Nitrosospira lacus: one gene and its partner. The protein of the gene in region 1 interacts with the protein of each later gene in a pairwise test. Links are inferred from orthologs where the notes say so. Each region holds a gene or a part of one and is shown in the gene's direction. Other genes may lie near its edges.

Region 1 (8,311 bases):
AGCGCGATATTCAAACCGCGCAGGGGATGTGCGGCGACGCCGAAATGCGCGAGTTTGCCGACGCCGAAATGCGCGAGGGCAAGGAGAGGCTCACGCAGATCGGGGCGGAATTGCAGAAACAGCTACTGCCCAAGGATCCCAACGACGAGCGCAGTATTTTTCTCGAAATCCGTGCCGGGACAGGCGGGGACGAATCCGCGTTATTCGCGGGTGATTTGTTTCGCATGTATGCGCGCTTCGCGGAGCGCCAGCGCTGGCAGGTGGAAATTATTTCGCAAAGCCCGTCCGAAGCGGGGGGGTACAAGGAAATCATCGCCAAGATCATCGGTAACGGCGCTTATTCCAAACTCAAGTTCGAATCAGGCGGTCATCGTGTGCAACGTGTGCCCGCTACCGAGACTCAGGGTCGTATTCACACGTCCGCCTGTACCGTCGCGGTAATGCCCGAGGCGGACGAAATCATGGATGTGGTGCTGAATCCGGCGGAATTAAGAATTGATACCTTTCGCGCTTCCGGCGCGGGCGGTCAGCATATCAACAAGACGGATTCCGCGGTGCGTATCACCCACTTGCCGACCGGTATCGTGGTCGAGTGCCAGGATGGACGCTCGCAGCACAAGAACAAGGCACAGGCGATGAGCGTTCTGGCCGCGCGCATCCGCGATAAGCAAACGCAGGAACAGCAGAGCAAACAGGCGGCTACCCGCAAATCGCTTATCGGTAGCGGCGACCGCGCGGGACGCATTCGTACCTATAACTTTCCGCAAGGCCGAATAACCGATCACCGAGTCAATCTCACGCTTTACAAGATCGAGCAGATCATGGATGGAGACTTGAGCGAACTGTGCTCAGCACTCATGTCCGAGCATCAGGCAGAGCAATTGGCGGCGATGGGCGAGTAGGCGATCTCGGTATTAAACTCCCATTTTTGCGCGATTATTGAATCCCGCGATGCCGCAAATCACCATATTGCAAGCGCTCCACCAAGCGCGCCGGGACATTGGCGATACCGACGCGCGGATGCTGCTGCAAAGTGTGCTCAGCGTCAGCCCCGCCCATCTGGCCACCCATCCCGAGCAAGAGCTTACTGCGGAACAAGCGCAATCTTTTTGCCTGTTGACGACACGGCGCGTTCATGGCGAGCCGGTCGCCTATCTTGTGGGAAAACGTGAGTTTTACAGCCTGGATTTCAATGTTACGCCGGCGGTACTCATTCCCCGGCCCGAAACCGAATTGCTGGTGGATTTGGCGTTGCAACGGATTTCTCCGGACCGTCCTTGCAAGGTTCTTGACTTGGGGACCGGAAGTGGCGCCATCGCATTGACCCTAGCCAGGCATCGTCCGCTAGCCGATATCGTGGCGGTGGATTTCTCGTCCGATGCCGTGGCCGTAGCCAAAATGAATGCCCGGCAGCTCAATGTGAGCAATGTGCGCATCATCGAAGCCGATTGGTTTGGTGGGCTTTCCGGGGAAAGATTCGATCTCATTGTCTCCAATCCTCCCTACATTGCCAGCGGTGACCCTCATCTCGCTCAGGGCGACCTGCGCTTCGAGCCTCGCATGGCACTCACGGGAGAAGCAGGTAGCGACGGCCTTGACTGCATTCGCTGCATCATCACGTCCGCTCCCCGTTATCTGGTTGCGGACGGTGTGCTGCTGTTCGAACATGGCTATGATCAGGCGCAAGCATGCAGGCATCTGCTGGGTAAAGCGGGTTTCCGCGGGGTGTTTTCCCATCCTGATCTGGCAGGCATAATGCGGATCAGTGGCGGACGGCTTGGAAGTTTCCCGCGAGAAGCTGTTAGAATGTGATGTTGGGATATATTGACCGAGATGAATGAACCCTATCTCTTGAAAAACAGTTTCATTTCCCATAATCTGATTTCAGATTGATTAAATTGACGAGGAGCCAGACATGAATACGCAAGAAACCATCAAACAGCAAGTGACCACCCATCCCGTGGTGCTCTACATGAAAGGTACGCCGCAAGCCCCCCAGTGCGGTTTCTCCGCCCATGCGGTGAAAGTCCTCAATGCGTGCGGGGTGGATAATCTTTTCGCGGTGGACGTGCTTGCCGAACCGGAAATCCGGCAGGGCATCAAGGAGTACTCAAGCTGGCCGACCATTCCGCAGCTTTATATCAACGGCGAGTTTGTCGGTGGGTCCGACATCGTGACGGAAATGTACCAGAGCGGTGAACTGCAGAAGCTGCTTCAGAAATGACGGAGATGGTTTGATCTTGCGCAAGGATCGATAGAGGACCGATAGAATCGGCGAGAACCGATAAGCTGGCCGATAAGTCAGCAGCCGGATTTTTTATCGGGCAAACAGCCAATTGAGCTAGGGACTCATGGCCGCCGCGATTGCCCAGTAACGCGCGAACTTTCCGGCAGCCATGAACAGCATTGCCAGTATCCAGTTGATCCGAAGCCACCCCGCAGCGACACACAACAGATCGCCGATGATCGGTACCCAGGCCAGAAAGAGTACCGGACTGCCATAGTTACGCACCCACGCCAGTCCACGCATATTCCCTCCGGATTTTTTCAGAAATGCTTTTTCATCAGGCAGGAGAAGCCCGATAGCGTATGAACTCATACCGCCCAGGGTATTGCCCACCGAGGCGATCCCCAAGGCAGACCAGTAAAGCTCGGGATAGGCGGTCAAAACGCCGAATAGCACTGCTTCCGAGCCACCGGGGAGCAATGTGGCGGCAAGAAAACTGCTGGTGAATAACGCCAGCAGGCTGGATTGCTCATCCATAAAGGTAATCCAAAGGCAGGTAAAACCGATAAAGACAGCAGTGTAGCCGTTAATAAGGCGCAAGTGGATGCGGCAAGGAATGGTTTTACGGGTAGGGCTATATTGGCGCCTAATTTATGGCAACGGTAATTTAGTCGCCAAATTTGACTTCACGATATTATTTCGGGATGATATGCTGCTCGATTACCCATCTCTGTTGAAGAGGAAAACCATGACAACCAACGTATCTCTTAAGCAAAGGATAGACTCCATCATTGATGCGCGGCATCTGCTCAAGCATCCTTTTTATGTGGCGTGGACCGAAGGCAAGCTATCGAAGGAGCAATTACGCCACTACGCGGAGCAGTATTTTCATAATGTGCTGGCCGAGCCGACCTATCTGAGCGCGGTGCATTTCAATACCCCGCATCATCATAGCGAAACGCACAGCGGCGACATCAGCGTGCGCCAGGAAGTATTGAAGAATCTGATCAGCGAAGAGCACGGTGAAAAGAACCATCCCGCCCTGTGGAAGACTTTCGCCCTGGCGCTGGGTTCCAGCGACAAGAGCCTGGCCAATGCCGCCGCCTTGCCGGGGACCGCGAGGCTGGTGTCGACCTACCGGGACATCTGCCTGAACGAGCCGTTTTATGCTGGACTTGCGGCGATGCACGCGTTTGAATCGCAAGTACCGGCAATTGCGGCCGTAAAAATTGACGGGCTGGCAAAGTTCTATGGAATGGATGACCCGGACAGTTACGAGTTTTTCACGGTGCACCAGGAAGCGGACGTGCACCACTCGCAAGCGGAATGGGCATTGATCGAGCGCTTTGCCGATACGCCGGAAAAGCAGGCCGAAGTGCTGGCGGCCACCACCCGGGCATGCGATGCGCTATGGGGATTTCTCGACGGAATCTACGAGAATTACTGCTCAGACCTGGCTTGCGAGGAAGAAGCTGCGGTTACGATACACTAAGCTAGCATTAACGGTGAGCAAACGATAAGACGTTTGCTCACCGGTTTTGAGTAATCATCTTCCCTGATTTTTCCCCTTCCGTTTTTACCGATTCCTTCGTGTATTGCTGTCCGGTCAGTGAAACCGTCATTCCAGCGGGATAATTCCGTCCAATGTAGTGAAGCAGGTATTCCTTGCGGTTGTCAGGAAGTCCCGCAGATAGGGGCGGGATGCCGTTTCCTTGAGTGTTGACGCATACAGGTCGCTCCATAGGCCATTGGCGCCAATGCGGCGGGCAATCACATAGTCGTGATCAACATAGTTCTTGATACCCCAGCTGGGTAGTGCGGCGACACCGCGGCGGCTGGCAACCAGTTGCAGGATGGCGACGGTCAGTTCCGCTGTGCGCCGCTGTGGCTGGATACCGGCGGGTTTCAGAACGTTGAGAATCAGATCGATGCGATCTTCCGGCACCGGATAGGTAATAAGCGTGACATCGGCGAAGTCCGCCGCATGCAGGATCCGCTTTGCGCGCAAGGGATGCTCCGGTGCCAATACTGCGAGAATCTCGAAACGGAACAGCGGGTGATGGACAATACCCCGCTGCCGCTTGTGTTCCGATCCAATGACCACATCCGCACCCCCTTCTTCCAGCAGCTTGACGGGATCGGCATGAAATCCGGAAACCAGATCCAGTTCCACCTCCGGCCAGTGCTGGCGGAATTCATCCATGAGCGGCATCAGCCAATCAAAACAGGTGTGACACTCCAGTACGATGCGCAAACTTCCCGATGCCTGCTGCGAGATTTTAGCGAGATCCCGTTCAGTTCCCTGAATTTCCGCCAATACCTTTCCGGCAAGCGCCACCAGGTGTTTTCCAGCATCGGTGAGCTCGATGGATTGCCCCCGGCGCTGTATGACCGGCAGGCCATAGTGGCTTTGCAGTGCCTTGATCTGATGAGACAACGCAGACTGGGTCAGATGCACGCGCTTGGCGGCGCGCGACACGCTGCCGGTTTCATGCAATGCCGCAAGCGTGCGGAGGTGGCGTAGCTCAAGCATGGTTTCGAATATAAATATGAATACCATTCATAATATATTTAGAACATTTCATTTGATTCATAGCGTAGTCTGCCACAGAATGGGTGCCTGCAGCAACTAAGCTGAGCAGAACGAGGAACAATCATGGCTTTGACACATAATCTCGGTTTCCCCCGTATCGGCGCGCGCCGGGAGCTGAAACAGACGCTAGAGGCGTGCTGGCGTGGCGATATCGACGAACAACAGCTGCAAATCAAAGCGGCCGAATTACGGAAACACCATTGGATCGTACAGCGTGAAGCGGGTATTGACCTGATTCCCGCCGGTGATTTCGCACTTTACGATCAAATGCTGAACATGACAGCGCTGCTCGGCGCGGCGCCTGCGCGATTCAACGCGGGCAATGACGAAATCGGACTGGATCTGTATTTCGCAATGGCGCGTGGAACGGCGAGTCAGCCGGCGATGGAGATGACCAAATGGTTTGATACCAACTATCACTACATCGTCCCTGAATTCAATGCGCACACCAGATTCCGCATCGCATCGTCCCAGCTCTTCCGGGAAGTGACGGAAGCCAGAGTGCTGGGCATCTCGCCAAAGGTGGTATTGATCGGACCGCTGACCTATTTATATCTCGGCAAAGAAACGGAGCCCGGCTTCAACCGGCTCGACCTGTTGGCGCATCTGCTGCCGGTTTATCGTGAAATTCTGGCCCGGCTCGCATCGCTTGACGTGGAATGGGTGCAGATCGACGAACCATTCCTGGCGCTCGATGTGGACGATGACTGGCTGGATGGCCTGGACCAGGCATACGCCGCCCTGACTGGGGCCGGAACGAAACTGCCGAAGTTGTTACTGGCCACTTATTTTGAGGCGGTGGATAATCATGCTGCGCGTTTGAAGAAACTGCCGGTGGATGGCTTGCATATTGATTTGTGCCGCGCGCCGGACCAGCTCGATGTTTTTCTGGAAGGCTATCCGGCCAGCAAAGTTCTGTCGCTGGGTATCATTGATGGGCGCAATGTATGGCGCGCCGATCTGGTACAGGCGCTGGCGACCTTGTCGCGCGCGCAGTCGACCCTGGGCGAGCGGTTGTGGATTGCACCCAGCTGTTCGCTGCTGCATTGTCCGGTCGATCTCGAACTGGAAACCCGGCTGGATAGCGAGATAAAGAATTGGCTGGCGTTCTCGGTACAGAAGCTAAAAGAGGTATCGGTCCTCGGACAGGGGCTGAACCAGGGAGAAAATGCCATACGTGATGAGCTGGATGCCTCTGCAAGAGCAAGACAAGAGCGCCGTGAGTCACCGCGCAACCACAATCCGGTAATGCAGGAACGTCTGCAACGCCTGACGCGAAATGACAGTCGGCGTACGAGCCCGTTCCCGGTGCGGCAGGCGTTGCAACGGCAACGTTTTCAACTTCCCGATTTGCCCACCACAACGATTGGTTCATTTCCGCAGACACCGGAGATTCGCCAAGCCCGTGCCGCGTTCAGAAAAGGTGAACTCACTAATTTGAAGTATCTGGAAGCGATGCGCAAGGAGATCCAGCTGGCAGTAGGAAAACAGGAAGAGATCGGACTGGATGTGTTCGTCCACGGAGAAGCCGAGCGCAACGATATGGTGGAGTATTTCGGCGAGCAATTATGCGGCTACGCCTTTACCGAGAATGGATGGGTACAGAGCTACGGCTCGCGCTGTGTCAAGCCGCCAATTCTGTATGGCGATATCTATCGCCCCGAACCCATGACCGTGGATTGGATTCAATACGCACAGAGTCTGACCACAAAGCCGGTGAAAGGCATGCTGACTGGACCCATTACCATGCTGATGTGGTCGTTCGTGCGTGATGATCAACCACGCTCGACTACGGCGCTGCAACTTGCCCTTGCCATCCGTGACGAGGTCGCCGATCTTGAACGCGCCGGAATCGGTATTATCCAGATTGACGAGCCGGCCTTTCGCGAAGGGCTGCCGCTCAAGAAAGCTGACTGGAATGAATACTTGAAGTGGGCGGTGGAAGCCTTCCGCGTATCCAGTTCCGGGGTGAAGGACGATACACAGATACATACTCATATGTGCTACTCCGAGTTCAACGACATTCTGCCGGCAATCGCCGATATGGGCGCCGACGTCATTACCATCGAAACCTCGCGCTCACGCATGGAGTTGCTGGATGGATTCGGTCAATTCAAGTATCCCAATGAAATCGGGCCCGGCGTGTACGATATTCATTCGCCACGAATTCCCGAAACCGGCGAGATGCTGGAATTACTGGAGAAGGCCTGCCAGGTGATCGATGCAAAACAATTATGGGTTAATCCTGATTGTGGCCTGAAGACACGCAGCTGGCCGGAGGTTGTCACTGCACTCGAACGCATGGTCGAAGCCGCGCGGCAACTGCGCGCCCAAATAAATACTTTTCAAACGGAAGCTCTGTCAGCATGACAACCCCCATATCTCTTAAGCAAAGGATAGACTCCATCATTGATGCGCGGCATCTGCTCAAGCATCCTTTTTATGTGGCGTGGACCGAAGGCAAGCTATCGAAGGAGCAATTACGCCACTACGCGGAGCAGTATTTTCATAATGTGCTGGCCGAGCCGACCTATCTGAGCGCGGTGCATTTCAATACCCCGCATCATCATAGCGAAACGCACAGCGGCGACATCAGCGTGCGCCAGGAAGTATTGAAGAATCTGATCAGCGAAGAGCACGGTGAAAAGAACCATCCCGCCCTGTGGAAGACTTTCGCCCTGGCGCTGGGTTCCAGCGACAAGAGCCTGGCCAATGCCGCCGCCTTGCCGGGGACCGCGAGGCTGGTGTCGACCTACCGGGACATCTGCCTGAACGAGCCGTTTTATGCTGGACTTGCGGCGATGCACGCGTTTGAATCGCAAGTACCGGCAATTGCGGCCGTAAAAATTGACGGGCTGGCAAAGTTCTATGGAATGGATGACCCGGACAGTTACGAGTTTTTCACGGTGCACCAGGAAGCGGACGTGCACCACTCGCAAGCGGAATGGGCATTGATCGAGCGCTTTGCCGATACGCCGGAAAAGCAGGCCGAAGTGCTGGCGGCCACCACCCGGGCATGCGATGCGCTATGGGGATTTCTCGACGGAATCTACGAGAATTGTTGTCCGGATCTCGCCATACGCGACGGCAGGGTTGCGGCGCACTGAAAGAAATATCCTAAAGCCGGCCTCATGCAAGGGGCATTCCGGGGCCGGCGGTCGCGCTTGAAGTCCGCAGTACCTCCAGCAGCATGGTCTCAAGGCGGATCAGGGTTCGCGTCTCATTCAGTATCTCTCCCGTGATCAGGAACGTGTCTTCGGCACGTTCACCCAGGGTATTTATCCTGGCACTGTGCACATTTACACCGCAGCTTACCAATACCTGCGCTATGCGTGTCAGCAGCCCCGGCTGATCTCCCGCTACAATCGACAGAACATGGTACATACCTTTTTCGTCAGGTTCGATGTCGACTTCCGGCGTAATCGGAAAATGCTTGAGATGACGGCTCAGGCGTCCTTGCAGCGGCTGTTTTAAAGGGACTTGCTGTTCCA
Region 2 (5,597 bases), 110 kb from region 1 along the record:
GTTTCTGGCGGCGATGTTTTCGGTGGTTGGCGTGTTTGGCGGTTATTTGGTGGCGGTGGTACTTATCGGTGTGGACGAGGGTTCATTCTGGTCTCAGATGCAAAACGCGGTGGATTTCCGGTACGACATCGTCAACGGCGTCATCAAGACTTGTGTATTTGGTGTGGCAGTAACAGCAATCGCAGTGTTCGAGGGGTATGATGCATCGCCCACGGCTGAAGGAGTGTCCGGCGCGACCACGCGCACCGTGGTGACCTCTTCGCTGGCGATTCTGGGACTGGATTTTGTTTTGACCTCGGTCATGTTCAGGGGAATGAGCTGATGCAGCGAACAACAATGGATTTGTGGGTCGGAGTATTTGTCATGGCTGGAATCGGCGCATTGCTGATACTGGCTCTGAAGGTGGGAAACCTGGGTACCTACAGTACGGCGGAGACCTACACACTTATTGGAAATTTCGAGAATATCGGCGGTTTGAAGGTGAGGGCGCCAGTCAAAAGCGCTGGCGTGGTCGTGGGACGTATAGCGGATATTCAGTTTAACACCCAGACATTCGATGCCGCGGTAACCATGAATATCGACCGCCGTTATCAATTTCCCAAGGATACGTTCGCCAGCATTCTCACATCGGGGCTTCTAGGCGAGCAATACATTGGTCTGGCAGCGGGTGGCGACGAGACAGTGCTGAAGAATGGCGATAAAATCATGAAAACCAACTCCGCAATGGTTCTGGAAGAAATGATCGGACGATTCCTATTTGATAAGGCATCGGAAAATAAGGCATCTGAGGCCGATGACAGCGAAAATGGCGGCAAGAAATAGTCATATATTCACGGTGCAGCGGCTTATGATGCGGTTAAAATGAGCGGTTCAACTAAATTCTAGTGAGGAAATCATGAAAAAATACCTTGGTATCTTTGTATTGCTGGCGGTGTGGCTGCCTGCGCTGCCCGCATGGTCAATGGAAGCCACCAGTCCCGATAAGCTGGTGGATAACACCGCTCAGGAGGTGCTTACAATTGTCAGGCAGGACAAGAGCTTGCAAAGCAGTCACGCCAAGATTCTTGACCTGGTGGAGGCCAAGATACTGCCGCATTTCAATTTCACCCGCATGACGCGCCTGGCGATGGGCAAGAACTGGTCCAAGGCGACGCCTGACCAACAGCAGCAATTGGTGAAGGAGTTCCGTACCCTTCTGGTGCGCACCTATTCCAACGCACTGACCGATTATCGCGACCATACCATCAAGGTCGAGCCGCTCAAAACTGCGGCGGATGAAACCGATACCACAGTCAAGACGAAGGTGATGCAAGATCACGGTCAGCAGCCGGTTCCCATCGACTACAGCATGGAAAGAACCGGTGAGGGCTGGAAAGTGTACGACGTCACGGTCGCGGGGGTAAGTCTGGTAACCAATTACCGCAGCACTTTCAATAACCAGGTTCGCGATGGCGGCGTCGATAAATTACTCAAAACACTGGTGGATAAAAATCGCTCGCTGATAGCCGCGGATAAAAAGGCTGATGCGCAGTAATCGATAATCCTGAATCAGTCCGCTGATCTGCCTGCTTTTCACTCATTTTTCAGCTTGGCGCTATGATCCATGGAGATGTTTTGCACGTCGACGTTTTCCGTCAACTATCGGATGCGGCAGAATGGCTGAAGTAGTTCTGTCCGGCGACGGCAAACTGAGCGTCGAGGGATCCATCAACTTCAATAATGTGGCTACGGTGGTCGAGCAGGGCATTGCATTGTTCAATCATGATAATCTGGTAATCGATCTGGCGCGAGTGACTGAAGTGGACTCTTCAGCCGTCAGCATGTTGCTGGAATGGCAGCGCGAGGCTGGTCGCCGTAATCACCGGATGGGTTTCGCCAACATGCCGCAAAACCTGCGAGGCCTGGCTCAACTGTATGGTGTTTCCGAATTGATACTTCAGGCGTAAATCAAAAATCGGCTATGCGTGGGATGAAGTGCCAAAAACTGGCACTTCCCGGCCAGCGGCGGGCGGCTCGCATGGGGAATACCCAAAATCGCTACCCATGCCCGTTACGCACGCCTCCTCCGATATTCCTTATCCTGATTACATCCCAATGACGCCGGCAATTGAAGTCAAGCAGATACATAAGCGCTTCGGTGCATTGCAGGCTTTGGGCGGTATCGATCTTGAAATCGATACCGGCGAGTTTTTTGCGCTGCTTGGTCCCAACGGTGCGGGCAAGACCACGCTCATCAACATTATTGCGGGTCTGACTCTTGCCAGCAGCGGCAGCGCCAGGGTAATGGGGTACGATGTCGTTGCCGATTACCGGGAAGCGCGGCGCATGTTGGGCGTGGTGCCGCAGGAACTCGTATTTGATCCGTTTTTTACCGTCAGGGAAACGCTCGTTATTCAATCAGGTTATTATGGCCTGAAGAATAACAACTCCTGGATAGAGGAGATAATCCACCATCTGGATCTTACCGACAAAGCCGATGCCAACATGCGTACGTTGTCCGGTGGCATGAAGCGACGCGTGCTTGTGGCCCAGGCGCTGGTGCACAAGCCCCCGGTGATCATTCTGGACGAACCCACCGCCGGGGTGGATGTGGAATTGCGCCAGGCGCTTTGGCGTTTCATCAAACGGTTGAACCACGACGGCCACACCATCGTGCTTACAACCCATTATCTCGAGGAAGCAGAAGCTTTATGCAGCCGCGTAGCGATGCTCAAACATGGTAATATCGTCGCGCTCGACAGCATCAGGAATCTTGTTAATAGCGTTTCCGGATTTTTGGTGCGATTGCGGTTATCGCCCGATATATTGCCTTTATCGCTACAATCGTTAATGAGCAGCCATGAGGACGAATGCTACATCCTGGCGATCAGAGAGTATTCCCAGCTGGAAAGTGTAATGGCGGCGTTGCGCATGGCAGGGGCGCAAGTCCTGGAAATGCAGGTGTTGCAGCCTGATCTGGAAGAAGTATTCGTGAAAGTCATGGGCCATACCGAAAATCCGCAGCCAGTACGATGACAGGGTTCCTTACCCTGCTCCACAAGGAGTTGCTGCGCTTCTGGAAAGTCGGGTTGCAGACCGTATTGGCGCCGATGCTTTCGACGTTGCTCTATCTGCTGATTTTTTCTCATGTGCTGGAAGAACACGTGCAGGCCTATCCCGGTGTGGCATACGTCGTCTTTCTGGTTCCGGGTTTGGTGATGATGGCCATGTTGCAGAACGCTTTTGCCAACTCGTCATCCAGCTTGATTCAATCGAAGATCTCCGGCAATCTCGTCTTTGTCCTGTTATCGCCGCTTTCCTACCAGGAAATATTTTTGGCCTATGTGCTGGCATCGGTGATGCGCGGCCTGGCGGTGGGACTGGGGGTCTACCTGGTGACACTCGGATTTTTCGAAATACCGGTAAGCTCATTTCTATGGGTATTCGTGTTTGCCCTGATGGGCAGCGCGTTACTGGGCGCGCTAGGCATTATTGCCGGTATCTGGGCAGAAAAATTTGATCAGTTGGCCGCATTTCAGAATTTTGTCATTCTGCCTCTGACGTTTTTATCCGGAGTGTTCTACACAATCCACTCGTTACCTCCCTTCTGGCAGGGGTTGTCACACTTGAATCCGTTTTTTTACATGATCGATGGCTTCCGCTACGGTTTTTTCAGTGTGTCGGATATTTCACCCTATGTCAGCCTCGGGATTGTGTTGGCGTGCTTTCTGGCGGTATCATGGCTGACATTGGGGATGCTTAAGGCGGGCTATAAGATCCGCCATTAAGGGCATCATAAAAATCCATATTTTGTGACGATCCGCTTCACAGGTTTGATAAATACGCTTGTTTAGATAGCGCACAGTCTACGGATCGAAGACGAATCGCCAGAGTAGCAATTATTCGAAATCGGAATAATTGCTTGGCATTAAACCTAAATCATCCCGTCCAACTACCAGATTTAGATTGAAGAATCATTAATATAAAGGAAGAAAAAATGGTCACACCAGAAAGCATAAAAAATCATATTGAAGCCTCAATGCCATGCGAGCTGGTGCGTGTCGAAGGCGATGACGGCCGTCATTTCAGCGCCATCATCGTCAGCGCTGAATTCCGGGAAAAGAATATGGTGCAGCAACACCAGCTGGTCTACCGCGCACTGGGTGACAGGATGAAGCAGGAGATTCATGCCCTGTCCATGAAAACCCTCACCCCGGAACAGTGGGCGGAAAGCAATTAGACAGTATCGGGATCGTCAGTTATGCTGAAAAGCTATACGGAAATAGTCAAATGGCGCCAATTTTCTGTCAGGACCGGACGATGAAGGTTGAGAAGGCTAGACATATGACCGCCTACCTTCATCGGCAGCGTGTTATTCCTCACTCCTGGCTCCCGTTCTTCTCGATAAACTCCCCAATCTGACTGACTGAATATGCGATCAATCCCATGCGCGTTGCCTCGTCGGACTTGAACGTGGGATTATCCACCAACTCCAGACCATGGTAGGCTTTGCCGCCCTCAAGTTCCGCCAACAGCTTACCCATGGGGGTCTTGAAACGGGCGGTGTACTTCAAGACCGCCCGCCCCGCCCCGAAACCAATCAGTGTACGCAGAGCCCGGTTTCCCGGATCAAATTCATGTACGTTCACCTCAAGAATCATTTGGGGGGCCGCGTCGACCAGCGCATACCCTATGGATTGCAGCCTGCCTCTGAGCCGGCCTGCAAACATGGGCAGGCCGTTTTTGGAATAGGCGGTGTTGACGGAATCGGTTACGATCAACTCTATTTTCTGGAATCCCTTCAAATTCACAGGATCCATGGAGGGTCGCGTGACTTGCGGTGTAACGCAGCCGGACAGCAATAACGCTACGCTAAAAATGAAGACTTCTTTTACGGTCACAAGGAAAAGGAAAAGGGTCGCGAGCTCGTTTCGCCGCTGTTAATTTTATGACATCAATAATCGGGCCCGATATGCGACTTCCCGTTCCCGATTACTTGACTATTATGCAACCGCTACCATCGCCCCCCGCATTTTCTCCATTGCCTTGGCTTCGATCTGGCGTATCCGCTCGGCAGATACGCCCAATTCACCGGCAAGATCATGCAGCGTTGCGCTATCGTTTTCACGCAGCCAGCGCGCCTCGATGATGTGCCGGCTACGTGCATCCAGGCTTGCCAGCGCCCGCTCCAGCCCTTCCCCACGCAAACGCCTGGTTTGTTCGGCCTCCAGCAATTGTGGCGGTTCCGAGCCATCGGTAAGATAAGCGACGGGACTGAATGTATCGTCATCGTCTTCAGATAGTGGTTCCAGCGAGATATCGCGCCCGTTGAAACGGGTTTCCATTTCTACCACTTCCTCGGCCTTGACGCCTAACTGTTTGGCCATGGTGTTAACTTCCGCAGGATTCATGGTATCCAGAACCGGCTTCATGCTGCGCAGGTTAAAGAACAATTTCCGCTGTGCCTTCGTTGTGGCGATTTTTACCAGTCGCCAGTTGCGCAGTATGAATTCGTGAATTTCCGCCTTGATCCAGTGCACCGCGAACGATACCAGCCGTACGCCACGCTCAGGGTCATAGCGTTTGACCGCTTTCATGAGACCGATGTTGCCCTCCTG

What was found. The genes of interacting proteins can lie anywhere in the genome.
Region 2: the proteins of grxD (region 1) and EBAPG3_RS02750 interact in binary tests that used the Escherichia coli proteins (3 or more experiments, as listed by UniProt). The link is inferred for Nitrosospira lacus from one-to-one orthologs.

Annotation. Positions count from the first base shown.
Region 1 is NZ_CP021106.3:707,053-715,363, forward strand. The notes cover bases 819-3,569. They hold grxD (Grx4 family monothiol glutaredoxin), read left to right. Parts: upstream 819-1,915; coding sequence 1,916-2,224; downstream 2,225-3,569. Other genes in these bases: prfA (peptide chain release factor 1), read left to right, coding at 819-902; prmC (peptide chain release factor N(5)-glutamine methyltransferase), read left to right, coding at 952-1,812; EBAPG3_RS03245 (YqaA family protein), read right to left, coding at 2,342-2,764; EBAPG3_RS03250 (4-aminobenzoate synthase), read left to right, coding at 2,976-3,569. Outside these bases: more of prfA, read left to right, coding at 1-818; more of EBAPG3_RS03250, read left to right, coding at 3,570-3,719; EBAPG3_RS03255 (LysR family transcriptional regulator), read right to left, coding at 3,846-4,760; metE (5-methyltetrahydropteroyltriglutamate--homocysteine S-methyltransferase), read left to right, coding at 4,884-7,190; EBAPG3_RS03265 (4-aminobenzoate synthase), read left to right, coding at 7,187-7,927; EBAPG3_RS03270 ([protein-PII] uridylyltransferase), read right to left, coding at 7,950-8,311. UniProt on the Escherichia coli protein: Monothiol glutaredoxin involved in the biogenesis of iron-sulfur clusters.
Region 2 is NZ_CP021106.3:598,534-604,130, forward strand. Bases 2,781-5,597 are described here. They hold EBAPG3_RS02750 (BolA family protein), read left to right. Parts: upstream 2,781-3,976; coding sequence 3,977-4,219; downstream 4,220-5,597. Other genes in these bases: EBAPG3_RS02740 (ABC transporter ATP-binding protein), read left to right, coding at 2,781-3,015; EBAPG3_RS02745 (ABC transporter permease), read left to right, coding at 3,012-3,767; EBAPG3_RS02755 (DUF4410 domain-containing protein), read right to left, coding at 4,359-4,799; rpoH (RNA polymerase sigma factor RpoH), read right to left, coding at 4,983-5,597. Outside these bases: lipid asymmetry maintenance ABC transporter permease subunit MlaE, read left to right, coding at 1-322; outer membrane lipid asymmetry maintenance protein MlaD, read left to right, coding at 322-822; EBAPG3_RS02730 (MlaC/ttg2D family ABC transporter substrate-binding protein), read left to right, coding at 896-1,534; EBAPG3_RS02735 (STAS domain-containing protein), read left to right, coding at 1,656-1,946; more of EBAPG3_RS02740, read left to right, coding at 2,095-2,780. UniProt on the Escherichia coli protein: Involved in cell resistance against acid stress.